Regions from separate parts of the Pseudarthrobacter sp. SL88 genome, predicted to be linked through region 2. Evidence: riboswitches for the same ligand, from Rfam matches in the RefSeq annotation. Region 2 holds a riboswitch; each other region holds the start of a gene.
What was found. Region 2 has a riboswitch for S-adenosylmethionine ahead of OVA06_RS11630 (bifunctional o-acetylhomoserine/o-acetylserine sulfhydrylase). Riboswitches for the same ligand answer to the same signal wherever they lie in the genome.
Positions count from the first base shown of each region.

Region 1: linked by a shared signal. The riboswitch ahead of OVA06_RS06225 (aminotransferase class V-fold PLP-dependent enzyme) and the one ahead of OVA06_RS11630 (bifunctional o-acetylhomoserine/o-acetylserine sulfhydrylase) in region 2 are both predicted to bind S-adenosylmethionine.
Region 3: linked by a shared signal. The riboswitch ahead of OVA06_RS15265 (cobalamin-independent methionine synthase II family protein) and the one ahead of OVA06_RS11630 (bifunctional o-acetylhomoserine/o-acetylserine sulfhydrylase) in region 2 are both predicted to bind S-adenosylmethionine.

Region 1 covers NZ_JAPPRD010000001.1:1,352,815-1,357,108, reverse strand. Annotated here, with positions in the region: gene aroA (3-phosphoshikimate 1-carboxyvinyltransferase) at 1-137, shown strand, start outside; gene rsgA (ribosome small subunit-dependent GTPase A) at 121-1,236, shown strand; gene hisN (histidinol-phosphatase) at 1,298-2,110, shown strand; SAM riboswitch class IV at 2,272-2,385, shown strand; gene OVA06_RS06225 (aminotransferase class V-fold PLP-dependent enzyme) at 2,424-3,842, shown strand; gene OVA06_RS06220 (class I SAM-dependent methyltransferase) at 3,920-4,294, shown strand, end outside.
Region 2 covers NZ_JAPPRD010000001.1:2,543,558-2,547,851, reverse strand. Annotated here, with positions in the region: gene OVA06_RS11645 (DeoR/GlpR family DNA-binding transcription regulator) at 1-517, shown strand, start outside; gene OVA06_RS11640 (CPBP family intramembrane glutamic endopeptidase) at 568-1,350, shown strand; gene OVA06_RS11635 (VOC family protein) at 1,494-2,132, opposite strand; SAM riboswitch class IV at 2,295-2,410, shown strand; gene OVA06_RS11630 (bifunctional o-acetylhomoserine/o-acetylserine sulfhydrylase) at 2,454-3,776, shown strand; SAM riboswitch class IV at 3,924-4,038, shown strand; gene metX (homoserine O-acetyltransferase MetX) at 4,051-4,294, shown strand, end outside.
Region 3 covers NZ_JAPPRD010000001.1:3,386,481-3,390,774, forward strand. Annotated here, with positions in the region: gene OVA06_RS15255 (adenylosuccinate synthase) at 1-301, opposite strand, end outside; gene OVA06_RS15260 (M14 family zinc carboxypeptidase) at 543-1,628, opposite strand; SAM riboswitch class I at 1,812-1,916, shown strand; gene OVA06_RS15265 (cobalamin-independent methionine synthase II family protein) at 1,928-3,136, shown strand; gene OVA06_RS15270 (uracil-DNA glycosylase) at 3,354-3,986, shown strand; gene OVA06_RS15275 (DUF3151 domain-containing protein) at 4,121-4,294, opposite strand, start outside.

The DNA.
Region 1 (4,294 bases), 1.2 Mb from region 2:
ACATCGCAACGACGGCCAAAACCATGCCGGACTTCCCGCGGCTGTGGACGGGCATGCTCGCGCAGCAGGGCACGGCCCCTGCCACACAAGGCTCCGAAAACGGAGCGGGAGGTTCGGCCGGTGCCGCGGAGGACTGACTCCTGGGACGAATCCGACGTCCGGATCCGGCCCAACAAGAAGGGCACCCGGCCGCGCACGAAGGACCGCCCCAGCCACGACGACGCCGTAACAGGCCGCATCATCACCGTCGACCGCGGGCGCTACACCGCCGTCGTTGACGAAGACTCCGGCGATGAACGGACAGTCATTGCCGCGCGCGCGCGGGAGCTGCGCCGGAACCCGGTGGTTGCCGGCGATTTCGTCTCCCTCGTCGGCGACGTGTCCGGGGATCCCAACACCCTGGCGAGGCTCGTCAAAATCCAGGACCGCAGCACCCTCCTGCGCCGCAGTGCAGACGACACTGACCCCGTGGAACGTGCCGTCGTGGCCAACGCCGACCAGCTGGTGGTAGTGGTGGCAGCAGCCAACCCCGAGCCCCGCACAGGGTTCATCGACCGCGCCCTCGTGGCAGCGTACGACGCCGGCATCGAGCCGATCCTGCTGGTCACCAAAGCGGACGTGAAGGATCCCGGCGAGTTCCTGGCCAACTACACGCACCTTGACTTCCCGGTCATCATCAGCCGGACCGCCGACCTGAAGGCGTCAGGCATTGACGCGCGCTCCGATGACGGGTTGTCGGCCCGGCTGGACAGTGACGCTGTTGCCGGGCTCAGGGCCCACCTGGGCGGCAAGGTCACTGTGATGCTGGGGCACTCCGGCGTCGGCAAATCCACCATGGTGAACGCCCTGACCGGTGCGGAACGGGCCACCGGCGGTGTGAATGCGGTAACCGGACGGGGACGGCACACGTCGTCGTCGGCCCTTGCCCTGCGCCTGGCCGACGCCCCACCCGGCAGCTGGATCATCGACACCCCCGGCATCCGGTCATTTGGCCTTGCCCACGTGGATCCGGACCGGATCCTGAGGTCATTCCCGGATCTTTCGCCGGGCACTGATGATTGCGAACGCGGCTGCAAGCACACCGCCGCTGCCGTCAACTGCGGGCTCGACGCCTGGGTGGCCGGCGGACACGCAGGACCCACCGGTGAAGCGCGCCTGGCTTCGCTCCGGCGGCTCCTGGGCACCGATCCCAGGATGGAAGCCCAGGAGGCCAAGGAGCTCGGCACCATCAGCTGACAGCACCAACCGGCACGGCCGACCTCCCGGCAGAAACGGCGCCAGACGGTAGTTTGGAACCATGATCCAACCCGCTTCGACCTATAACGACGACCTGCGCCTGGCCCATGTCCTGGCCGACTCCGTGGATGACCAGACCATGAGCCGCTTCAAGGCGCAGGACCTCCACGTGGAGACCAAGCCCGACCTGACGCCGGTCACCGATGCGGACAAAGCCGCCGAGGAAGCCATCCGCGGCCAGCTCTCACGTTCCCGGCCACGCGACGCTGTGCTGGGCGAAGAGTTCGGCAGCACCGGCCACGGCTCCCGGCGGTGGATCATCGATCCCATCGACGGCACCAAGAACTTCGTCCGCGGAGTTCCCGTCTGGGCCACGCTCATCGCCCTCGTTGATGAGGGCGAGCCGGTGGTTGGCGTTGTCAGCGCACCCGCCCTGGGTAAGCGGTGGTGGGCCGCCAAAGGCATGGGGGCTTACATGGGCCGATCCCTTGCGTCGGCCACCCGGCTCCGGGTCTCGGACGTTTCCACCCTGTCCGACGCCTCGCTGTCCTATTCCAGCCTCGGCGGCTGGAAGGAACGCGGCAACCTGGACGACTTCCTGGGCCTGACTGAGGACGTCTGGCGCACGCGCGCCTACGGCGATTTCTGGTCCTACTGCATGGTGGCCGAAGGATCGGTGGACATCGCCTGCGAGCCCGAGCTGAACCTTTATGACATGGCCGCCCTCGTGCCCATCGTGGTGGAGGCAGGCGGCCGCTTCACTTCGCTCGAAGGTGAGGACGGGCCGTTCGGCGGGAACGCCCTGGCCACCAATTCCATCCTGCACACCGAAGTGCTGCACCGGCTCAACCCCGGACTGGACGACCTGCTGTAAGCCGGCCTCCTTCCGAACAATCGACCGCGGGCGCCTCCAAAAGGGGGCGCCCGCCGTCGTATTCTTCGGAGAAAGTCCCGTTTCCAGGCCGCGCGTAACAAAAGCCTTAACAATCCCCCCGGCTTCGGACCGGGCCGCCTGATGTTCTATGGTTTTATCCAGGTCACGAGTGCCAGCGCTAAACCCCGGTTTGCTGGCCGGCAACCCTCCATTCGCGGTGGGGTGCCCCGGGTGACGACCAGGCCGGTCCGGAGCGGATGCGGCAAGCGCGGATTCCAGCACAGCCGGAGTCCTGTCCTGAAGTGAGGTCTCCATGACTACTGCCGTCGAATCCCCCATTACCGCCATCGCCGCCGGGAACGTTCCTGACGAACGCCTGGCCGCCGCCGGACGTCCGCTTTCAGCGGTTACAGGCGCCGAAATCCTGGCCCCGTTGATCTCCGGCGGGCACGTCCGCTACGCCAACCTTGACTACGGGGCCTCCGCCCCGGCCCTGACCGTGGTGTCGGCCTACCTCAACGAGATCCTGCCGTTCTACGCCAGCGTCCACCGCGGTGCCGGATACGCATCGCAGATCAGCACTTCGGTCTACGAGAACGCGCGCAACATCGTCCGCGAGTTCGTCGGCGGGCGCCCCGACGATTCCGTGATCTTCACCAGGAACACCACCGATTCCCTCAACCTGCTGGCCGGCTGCCTCCCCGGCACCGACGGCGAACCCGCCGGTGACGTCCTCTACCTGGACATCGAACACCACGCCAACCTGCTGCCGTGGCAGGGTGTCCCCCACCGGAGCATCGTCGCCGCAGACACGATCGCCGGGACCATCGATTCCGTGCGCACCGAGCTTGAGCAGGGCGGCGTCAGCCTCCTGGCCGTGACCGGCGCCTCCAACGTCACCGGCGAAATCCTGCCCATCAGGGAGCTTGCCGCCCTCGCCCACCGTCACGGTGCGCGCATCGTGGTGGACGCGGCCCAGCTGGCGCCGCACCGCCGCGTGGACATCAGCGCCGACGACGTCGACTACCTTGCCTTCTCCGGGCACAAGCTCTACGCACCGTTTGGCGCGGGTGTCCTGGTGGGCCGCCCGGACTGGCTCGACGCCGGAACTCCGCACCTCGCCGGCGGTGGCGCCGTCAAGGAGGCAAAGCTCGACGGCGTCAGCTGGGCCATCGGCCCGGCCCGCCATGAGGGCGGCTCCCCCAACGTACTGGGTGCGGCTACCTTGGCGCGGGCAACACAGGTTATCGCGAGCCTGGACCAGGACCGCTGGCACGCCCACGAGTCGGCCATCCGTTCCTACCTGGTGGAAGGCCTGCAGGCGATCGACGGCGTCACGGTGCACCAGATCTTCAAGGACACCGATCCTGACAAGGACACCATCGGGGTGGTGAACTTCTCTGTGGCGGGTTACGACGCCGGCCTGGTAGCCGCCTACTTGTCCGCCGAACACGGCGTGGGACTCCGCGATGGCCGCTTCTGCGCCCACCCGCTGCTGAAGCGCCTGGGGCTGCCATCGGGATCGCTGCGGGCAAGCTTTGGAGTGGGCTCCCGGCTGGAAGATGCCCAGCGGCTCCTCGCAGGCATTGAAAAGCTCCGCCGGGACGGGCTCGGCTGGGACTACGTGGTCGATGCCGGCCGATGGGTGCCGGCCAACGACACCAGGACCTACCCCCACTGGGCACCGAACACCCCGGGAACGGCCGGCGCAGCGCCCTGCATCGACGACTGACCGCCGGGAGCCGGCACCCGGATGCATGCTGTAAATTCGGACGGTACCCGCAGGGAATCAGCTGAAGGAGGCCGCACGTGGTTCGGGGTGGGCCCAAGCTCGATCACGGGCGGCGCCGGGAGCTCGGCCAGAGCTTCCAGGACGGCGGCAAGCACTATGACAAGGTCCGTCCGGGGTATCCGGCGGAGTCGGCACGGTGGCTGGTGCCCGCAGGCGCCCATGATGCGCTCGACGTCGGCGCAGGGACAGGCAAATTCACTGACCTGCTGCTGGCGCTCGGATTGTCCGTAACCGCCGTCGATCCCTCCGCGGACATGCTGGCGCAACTCTCCGCCCAATACCCGGCAGCTGCTGCCCTGCGCGGCACCGCCGAGGCCACCGGGCTCGATGACGCAAGTTTCGACGTCGTCAGCGTTGCCCAGGCCTGGCACTGGTGTGACGCCCTCGCGGCC
Region 2 (4,294 bases):
TGCCGTCATCGGCCTGTGCGGCGGGACCACCAGCACGGCACTGGCCCAGATCCTGGCCACCCGTGAGGACCTGAATGCCCCCTCCAACCAGTCAACGCTGACGGTTGTTACCAATGCCATCAACATTGCCGGGCAACTGGCGGTGCGGCCCAACATCAAGGTGATGGTGACCGGGGGCATCCTCAACCCGCGGTCCTACGAGCTGGTAGGCCCGTATACGGACATCATCATGCAAAAGGTGGTCCTGGACATCGCCTTCATCGGCGTGAATGGCATCGACCCCGAGGTGGGTCCCACCAACACGGGGGAGGGTGAGGCATCGGTCAACGCACTCCTGGCCAGCCGGGCACGGGTGTCCTATGTCATTGCCGATTCCTCCAAGGTGGGGGTGCGTGCTTTCGCCACCATGGACGGTTATGACTTCACACGGCTGATCACGGACGCCGGCATCTCGCCGCGGGACAAGGCCGCCTTTGAGGCCAAGGGCACCGAGGTCATCGTCGCCCCCGTGCCCTGACACGGCGGGGCCATCAGCCCCGGCCCAGAAACTGCGGGCAAGATGGGTACATGCTGGTTCCCTCCCGCCGCCGCCTGGCGTTCGAAGTCTGGATTGTCCTGGGCCTGTCCCTGGGGCAGTCCGCCGTGTACTCGGTAGTGCAGCTCCTGGACAAGATGACCCGGGCGCCGCTGGCCGAGGGAACCTCGACGCTCAACCGGTCCCAGAGCACCCGCGAATACTTCGACCTGACCTATCAGCTCCTGGACATCATCTTCGCCCTCGTCCCGGTCCTGCTGGTGCTGTACTTCCTCACGGGCTCCCGGCAGGCGTCCTCCGGGGACCTCGGACCGCAGTCTGGGTCAGCTTTCACGAGACTGGGCTTCACTTTCGCCCGTCCGGGCAAGGACCTGCTGCAGGGGGTGGGGCTGGCCGCACTCATCGGCATCCCGTCGTTGGGCCTTTACGCTGCGGGCCGTGCCCTGGGGATCACCACCGCCATCATCCCCAGCGCCCTGGACGCCTACTGGTGGACCGTGCCGGTGCTGATCCTCTCCGCCATCCGGCACGGCATCGTGGAGGAAGTCATCGTGGTGGGCTACCTCCTGGACCGCTTCGGCAGGTTCGGGTGGAGCGTGCCGCTGTCGATTGCCGTCAGTTCGGTGCTGCGCGGCAGCTACCACCTGTACCAGGGCTTCGGTCCCTTCATCGGGAACGTGGTGATGGGCATTGTCTTTGCCTGGATCTACACCCGGACCAAACGCGTGATGCCGCTGGTCATCGCGCACGCGCTGCTGGACATCGTGGCGTTCGTGGGCTTCAGCCTCTTCGGAAAGGCCGTCGGCCTGGGATAGGCCAGGCAGGCCGGCAGGCCGGGAAATGGATTCGGCCGCCATGGGGTGGTGACGCCGTTGTCACCACCCCATGGCGGCCGAAGCTGGCGCGGGCAGGCGCCCGCGTCTGTGGTCCGGTGTGAAACCGGACCACAGGTGGAGGGTCAGAGGGTGACTGCTCCATTGGCGGTTTCGAAGGTGACGGACAGGATGCCGGGGGTGCCGTGCGGGGCCACCCATTCGACAGCCACGTCCTCCAGCGGCTTCTCCACCGGCTCGCCCAGCCATTCGGTGACCCGCGAAGCGGAACCGGCGATGGTCAGGCAGCTCATCTTGAGGCTGCTGTCATAGGCGTTGGACGGGTGCAGTGAGGGGTCGCCCTCCCACTTGAGCATGTACGGAACCTGGGGATCGGCGATGAGCCCGAGGATGCCGATCTGCTTCCACACCAGTTCCCGGCCGTCCGGGAACTTGCGGTTGCCGTTGACGGCCGAGCGCCCGAGGCGCTCTTCGAACGGGGCGAGGTCGTCCACTTCGACGCACCAGCCCATCCAGCCGCCGCCCGCTGCTGAACGGGCCCGTACGGCCTGTCCGAAGGGGGCCTTGTCCGACGCGGGGTGGTCCAGGACCTCCACCACTTCGAGGTACTTGTGGCCCGCGAGCGGGATGATCATATTCCGGGTCCCGAACCGGGGATGTACCCCGCCTTTCACTGCCTCAACGCCGAGGGCAGATGCAATTCGTTCGGTCGTGGCCGCGAGGCCATCGTGTTCACAGGCGTAAGAGACGTGATCCATGCGCATGCCAACATCTTGGCACTTTGTGATCGGGCTCTCAGCTTAGGCTTGCCTTACTCGAAATTTTCATTTTCTTGGGTGTCAGTTTTCCGTCCTGCAGGCGGTCGCGGAGACCATGTTCGTCACAATCCTGTCCGCCGCCGCCAAGGTGTTCCTACACTGGGCGCAGGTCATGAGTGCCAGCGCCAAGCCCCGGCTCGCTGGCCGGCAACCCTCCATCCGCGGTGGGGTGCCCCGGGTGAGGACCTGGTTGTCCGGCAACGGCCGGGCGGCAAGCGCGGCCCGTGGTGCTCACAGCATGCCGGGCCCACGTCAAAGGAGCCTTGAATGTCCAACGGATGGTCCTTCGAAACCCGCCAGATCCATGCCGGCCAGGAGCCCGACGGCGCCACCGGCGCCCGGGCACTGCCTATCTACCAGACCACCTCGTTTGTGTTCCCCAGCGCCGAAAGCGCGGCCAACCGGTTCGCCCTGGCGGAACTGGCCCCCATCTACACCCGCATCGGCAACCCCACCCAGGAGGCCGTGGAGCAGCGGATCGCCAGCCTCGAAGGGGGACTCGGCGCCCTGCTGCTCAGCTCCGGCCAGGCCGCGGAGACCTTCGCCATCCTGAACGTCGCCGAGGCGGGCGACCACATCGTGGCCAGCCCCAGCCTGTACGGCGGAACCTACAACCTGTTCGCCCACACGCTGAAGAAGTTCGGCATCACCGTGACGTTCGTGGCGGACCCGGACAACCTGGACCAGTGGCGGGACGCCGTGCAGCCCAACACCAAGCTGTTCTTCGGCGAGGTGGTCTCCAACCCGCGCCAGGACGTCCTGGACATCGAAGGCATCTCCGCGGTGGCACACCAGGCCGGCGTGCCCCTCATTGTGGACAACACCCTCTCCACGCCCTACCTGATCCGTCCCCTGGAATGGGGGGCCGACATCGTGGTCCACTCGGCCACGAAGTACCTCGGCGGGCACGGAGCGGCAATCGCCGGCGTCATCGTCGACTCGGGCAAGTTCGACTTCAGCAAGGACCCCGAACGGTTCCCGGGCTTCAACACCCCGGATCCCACCTACAACGGCCTGGTCTACGGCAGGGACCTCGGGGAAAACGGGATCCTCGGTGCAAACCTGTCCTACATCCTCAAGGCGCGCGTCCAGCTCCTGCGGGACCTCGGCTCGGCGGTCTCGCCGTTCAACGCCTTCCTGATCGCCCAGGGCCTGGAAACGCTGAGCCTGCGCGTGGAACGCCACGTGGCCAATGCCACCGAAGTCGCCCGCTGGCTGGAAGGACGGGACGACGTCGAATCCGTCGCCTATGCAGGCCTGCCGTCCAGCCCGTGGTACGGGCGCGGCCGCAAGTACGGGCCGAAGGGGACGGGCGCCGTCGTCGCCTTCAACCTTGCCGGGGGAGCCGAAGCGGGGCAGAGGTTCGTCGACGCCCTTGAACTGCACTCCCACGTCGCCAACATCGGCGATGTCCGTTCCCTGGTGATCCACCCGGCCTCCACCACCCACAGCCAGCTGACCCCGGAACAGCAGGCAATAGCGGGCGTGACGCCCGGCCTGGTGCGGCTGTCCGTGGGCATCGAACACATCGATGACATCCTGGCAGACCTTGAAGCGGGCTTCCGGGCCGCCAAGGGCGCGCTCGGCTAGGCCGAAGACGTACGACGGCGGGAGGCCGGCCAGGCGGCCGGCCTCCCCTCCGCGGGGCTGCCGTCCGGGAAAAGCATCGCGGGCCGGCAAGTCACAACCAGTCACATGCTTGGCCATCAGCGGGGGGTGTTTCGTACACTCGAACCAGGTCATGAGTGCCAGTGACAGCCCCGGCTTGCTGGCCGGCAACCCTCCTTCCGCGGCGGGGTGCCCCGGGTGAAGACCTGGCCTGCCGGTAAACGACGGCGGGCAAGCGCGTAGAAGAGGTCTTGCCATGACGGTTACCGTCGCCCGTACAACCGCACCCGAACACGGAATTGTCCGCTATGCCTCCATTGGCGGGCTGCAACTCGAAGGTGGCGGATACCTGCCGGACGTCACCCTGGCGTACGAAACGTGGGGGACGCTGAACGCGGATGGCAGCAACGCCATCCTGGTGGAGCACGCCCTGACCGGCAGCACGCACGTGACCCGCGGGGACACTGATGAGGAAGGCTGGTGGGAGCACCTGGCCGGGC
Region 3 (4,294 bases), 840 kb from region 2:
TTGCGGAAACGCGCAGCTTGGACGTATCGGCACCGCGTGCCTGCAGGCCTTCGATCTCCTGGAAGAGGGCCTCAAGGTTGACCACGCAGCCGTTGCCAATGATGGGGACGGCGTTGGGGCTGAGAATGCCTGCCGGAAGCAGCTTGAGTTCGTACTTTTCACCGCCTACGACGACGGTGTGCCCGGCGTTGTTGCCGCCGTTGGGCTTGACGACGTAGTCAACACGGCCGCCCAGCAGGTCGGTGGCCTTGCCTTTTCCTTCGTCGCCCCACTGGGCTCCTACGATCACAATTGCTGGCATGGGATCCTCCCCCATTCGTTCGGGCCGGCCGGGCGCCACAGCGTGGCGGTCCTGGTTCAGCGCCGTTCATGAGAATGCCCCGAGTGGACCGGCTTCCGCCGTTCCGCAGGCGGATTGGCGAACGCGTTGGCCCCGGGGCCCTTACCACCCAAGTTTAGCCGATAGTGCACTTTGTCCACTCGCTGGGACGTCCCGGTTCTTTACGCGCGGTAAAGAACCGGGACGTCCTGTCCTGCGGCGGTTATTCGTCGTCGGCCTCGCCCGCCGGGCGGGAGGTCTGCTCGGCGAGGGTGTCCCAGAAGGAGGTGTCGGCGTCGGCAATTGAACCGTCCGCGATGGCGGCGGCGGTTGACGTCAGCGTGGTAACCGTCTGCTTGATCAGGTAGCCGTTGCTGCGCTGTCCCAGCGCGTAGCCGTCGAGGTAATGGTCCGACATGCCGCGCATCTCGAAGAGCAGGGTGGCGATGCCGTATTCCACTGAGATGCCGTTGCGGCTGATGGTCTCGGCGCTGCCGCCCTGGTACTTGCCAAGGTGGCCCCATCCGGTGGAGTCAACATTGTCGAAGACCACGGCGCCGAGCTGCTTGGACCGTTCGACGACGGCGGGATCGGCGTTGGGGGTGGTGGGGTACAGGATGGAGCCGGACACCAGTTTGCCGTCCCTCTCTGCCCGGGTGCCCTGGTGGTGCAGGTCGATCATGTAGTCGACCCGGTATTTGCGCATCACGTTGTTGTGCAGGGCCTGGGTTTCCGGCTGGATCTTGGCCACGTGGTCCCGGTTCAGGTCCACGCCCTCGGCGTTGAAGCGGGTCATGTTGCGGTCACCCTTGGCGATGTAGTCCTCCAGGGAGAAGTTGACGTCACCCATGGCGCCGTCCGCGTTGAGCATCGGAACCACCAGGATGTTGACGCCTTTGAGGATGTCCGCCGATTTTCCGGTGCCGAGGTGCTTGACGAACTCCATGGCTCCCTCGGTAGTGAGCTGTTCGTTGCCGTGCTGCTGGGTCAAGTAGAGGATGGTGGGCTTGGCCGGGTCCGAGATGTACTTGACCAGGTGAATGTCGCGGCCCTTCACCGTTTTGCCGATGACCTCCAGTTCCATGGCAGGCTGCTTGGCGTCCTGGTCCTTCAGGAAAGAAACCATCTGGTCATAGGTGGCCAGCTTCGACGTGGTGATCTGGCCGTTGCCTCCGTAGTTGGGCCCCTCCCCCACAGCGATGGCTGGAGCAGGAGCGGCGACAACCGCCAGTGCAAGGGCCCCTGAAACGGCAAGGGTCCTAAAAGTAGCCAGGGATTTCTTCACGTGCGTTACCTCTTTCGAGTGCATTGAGTGCGTCCAGCCGCCATGTCCCCCATTGCGGGCTGTGACAACAGCCAACCAAGCTGATTGAAACCTGTCAATGGACTCAACGAATCCTGGTAAGCCTATGACTGCGCTCTCCCAGTAGCAGCCACGCCACATCGTGAAACCGATTTGCCCCGCTTCCGGCCGGTGGGCTTGAGTGGAACTGACCCATCCGGAGCGGCTGAGAGACCTGGCTCAGTGACGCCGCAGCAACCCGTACAGCAGGGAGTCCCCCTGCCCCGAAGGTGCTACTGCCAGGACCGATGGAAAGGAACTCCACCGTGCCCCAGAACACTGACCACATCCGCGCCACCCACGCAGGCTCATTGCCGAGGACGCCTGAACTCATTGCTGCGAACGCCGCCAAGGAAGCCGACGGAATTACGCCCGAATTCCTGGAACTCCTCGAAGCCTCCGTGGTTGACGTCGTCCAGCGCCAGAAGGACCTCGGCATCGACATTCCCAACGACGGTGAATACGGGCACACCATGGCCAACTCTGTTGACTACGGGGCGTGGTGGAACTACTCCTTCGCCCGGCTCGGCGGACTGGAGCCGACCGACGTGGACCGCTGGGCAGACTCCGAGGTCCGGCGATCGTCGCCCGGAAACGTCGTCCTCACATCATTCCCCGACCGGCGGGACCGCCAGCAGTTCAGCGAGGCCTACAACGACCCGTCGTCGGGAATCCTGGCCCACCGCAAGAGCGTCACCCAGCCAAAGATCGCAGGCCCCCTCACTTACACCGGGCAGGACCTGGTGGCCTCGGATGCCAACAACCTCAAGACGGGCTTGGCCGCCGCAGGGCTGACGGATGGCTTCGTAGCGTCTCTCTCCCCCGGCTCATGCGCCCGGGTGGCAAACGAGTATTACAAAACGGACGAGGAACTCGTCTACGCCTGTGCCGACGCCATGCGTGAGGAATACAAGGCCATTATCGACGCCGGCCTGACCGTCCAGCTCGATGACCCGTCCCTTGCCGAAAGCTGGGACCAGATCAACCCCGAACCGGCGCTGGAGGACTACCTGAAGTTCATCCAGCTGCGCGTGGAGGCCACCAACTGGGCGCTGCGGGACCTCCCGCAGGAACAGATCCGGCTGCACGTGTGCTGGGGCTCCTGGCACGGCCCGCACACCACTGACATCCCCTTCGCAGACATCCTCGGTTCCGTCCTGCAGGTCAACGCCGGCGCCTACTCCTTCGAGGCGGCAAACGTCCGCCACGAACATGAATGGCGGGTCTGGGAAGACACGAAACTCCCCGATGGCAAGCTGATCATTCCGGGCGTCGTCTCCCACGCCACCAATGTGGTGGAGCACCCGGACCTGGTGGCGGACAGGATTGTGCGATTCGCCGACGTAGTCGGCCGGGAAAATGTCATCGCCTCCACCGACTGCGGCCTGGGCGGGCGCGTCCACCCGCAGATCGCCTACGCGAAACTGGAAGCTCTGGGCGAAGGTGCACGCCGGGCCACGAAACGGCTCTGGTAGCCCGCCGCCGTGGAATCACGGGAAGGACGAAACCCCGGCTGTGCATCCGGTCACCGGAATACGCGCTACCGGCGTTTCGCTTCCCGCGGCTTGCTAAACTGGGGAAGGCCGGGTTGACCGGCCCACCCCAACACACCGCCGATGTCGAGTTGCGCCTTCACGCGCCCTCGTCCGCAGGCGGAAGCACCGCCAATCCCCGCAGGAGACCCAGCACCATATGACCGCCCTTGCACCAGAATCCCTCCACGAACAGCTCCTGAACCGCCGCTACGAGCCCAGCGTTGCCGCCGTCAACGAGCTGTGCGATTCCCTGCAAGACACCAGGCCGGGCACGGTGGTGCCTTACGTCGACCCCATTCACGACGTCGACGAATGCCGGATCATCAGCCTGTTCTCCAACATCGGCGAGGCGGACGGCTCCGGCTTCATCACTGCCGGAGACCAGGACGCTGCCACCCGCATGCTCGGCATCCAGTGGAAGCTGGGGCTGCGGCCCGAGTATGTCATGCCGTGGAACGTCCACCCCTGGCACGTCCCGGGCGAACCGAACGGCAAGTTCACCCCGGACCAGATCCAGGCCGGCCTCAAGCCGCTGCTCAAGTTCCTCGCCCTTGTCCCGCGCGCATCAGTCATCGTGGCGCACGGCACCGAAGCCAACCGCCTGGCCAACGCGCTCCTCAAGACCGAGGTCCCGCTGCTGTGGCGCCGCGGCCTGAAGACCTACAAGGTACGCTCCCTCAGCGGCCGCGCCTTCGCCGGTTCCCCTGCGCGCCAGGAAGAGTACCTCCAGGACATGCGCGTGGCCTACGCGGACGCCATGGCCCGTACGGGGCTGCAGAAGGCGGTCTGATCCCCTAAGGAGTACGACGGCGGGCGGTCACCTTTCCCAAAGAAAGGTGACCGCCCGCCGTCGTCATATGAAGGGGCCTCCGCCGCCTAGGGTTCCCTGGCTGAGCAAAGCGAAGCCAGGGAGGCGGCGGGGACCTACTTGCCCTCGATCGCGGCCTTGGCCCCGGGGTCGGAATCGTTGAGGAACTTTTCGATCCGCTCGGGTTCGTCAGCTTCACCGATGGCCGAAGAGGCCCGTCCCAGCGAGTAGAGCGCACGCAGGAAACCGCGGTTGGGCTCGTGCTCCCACGGGATGGGGCCCACGCCGCG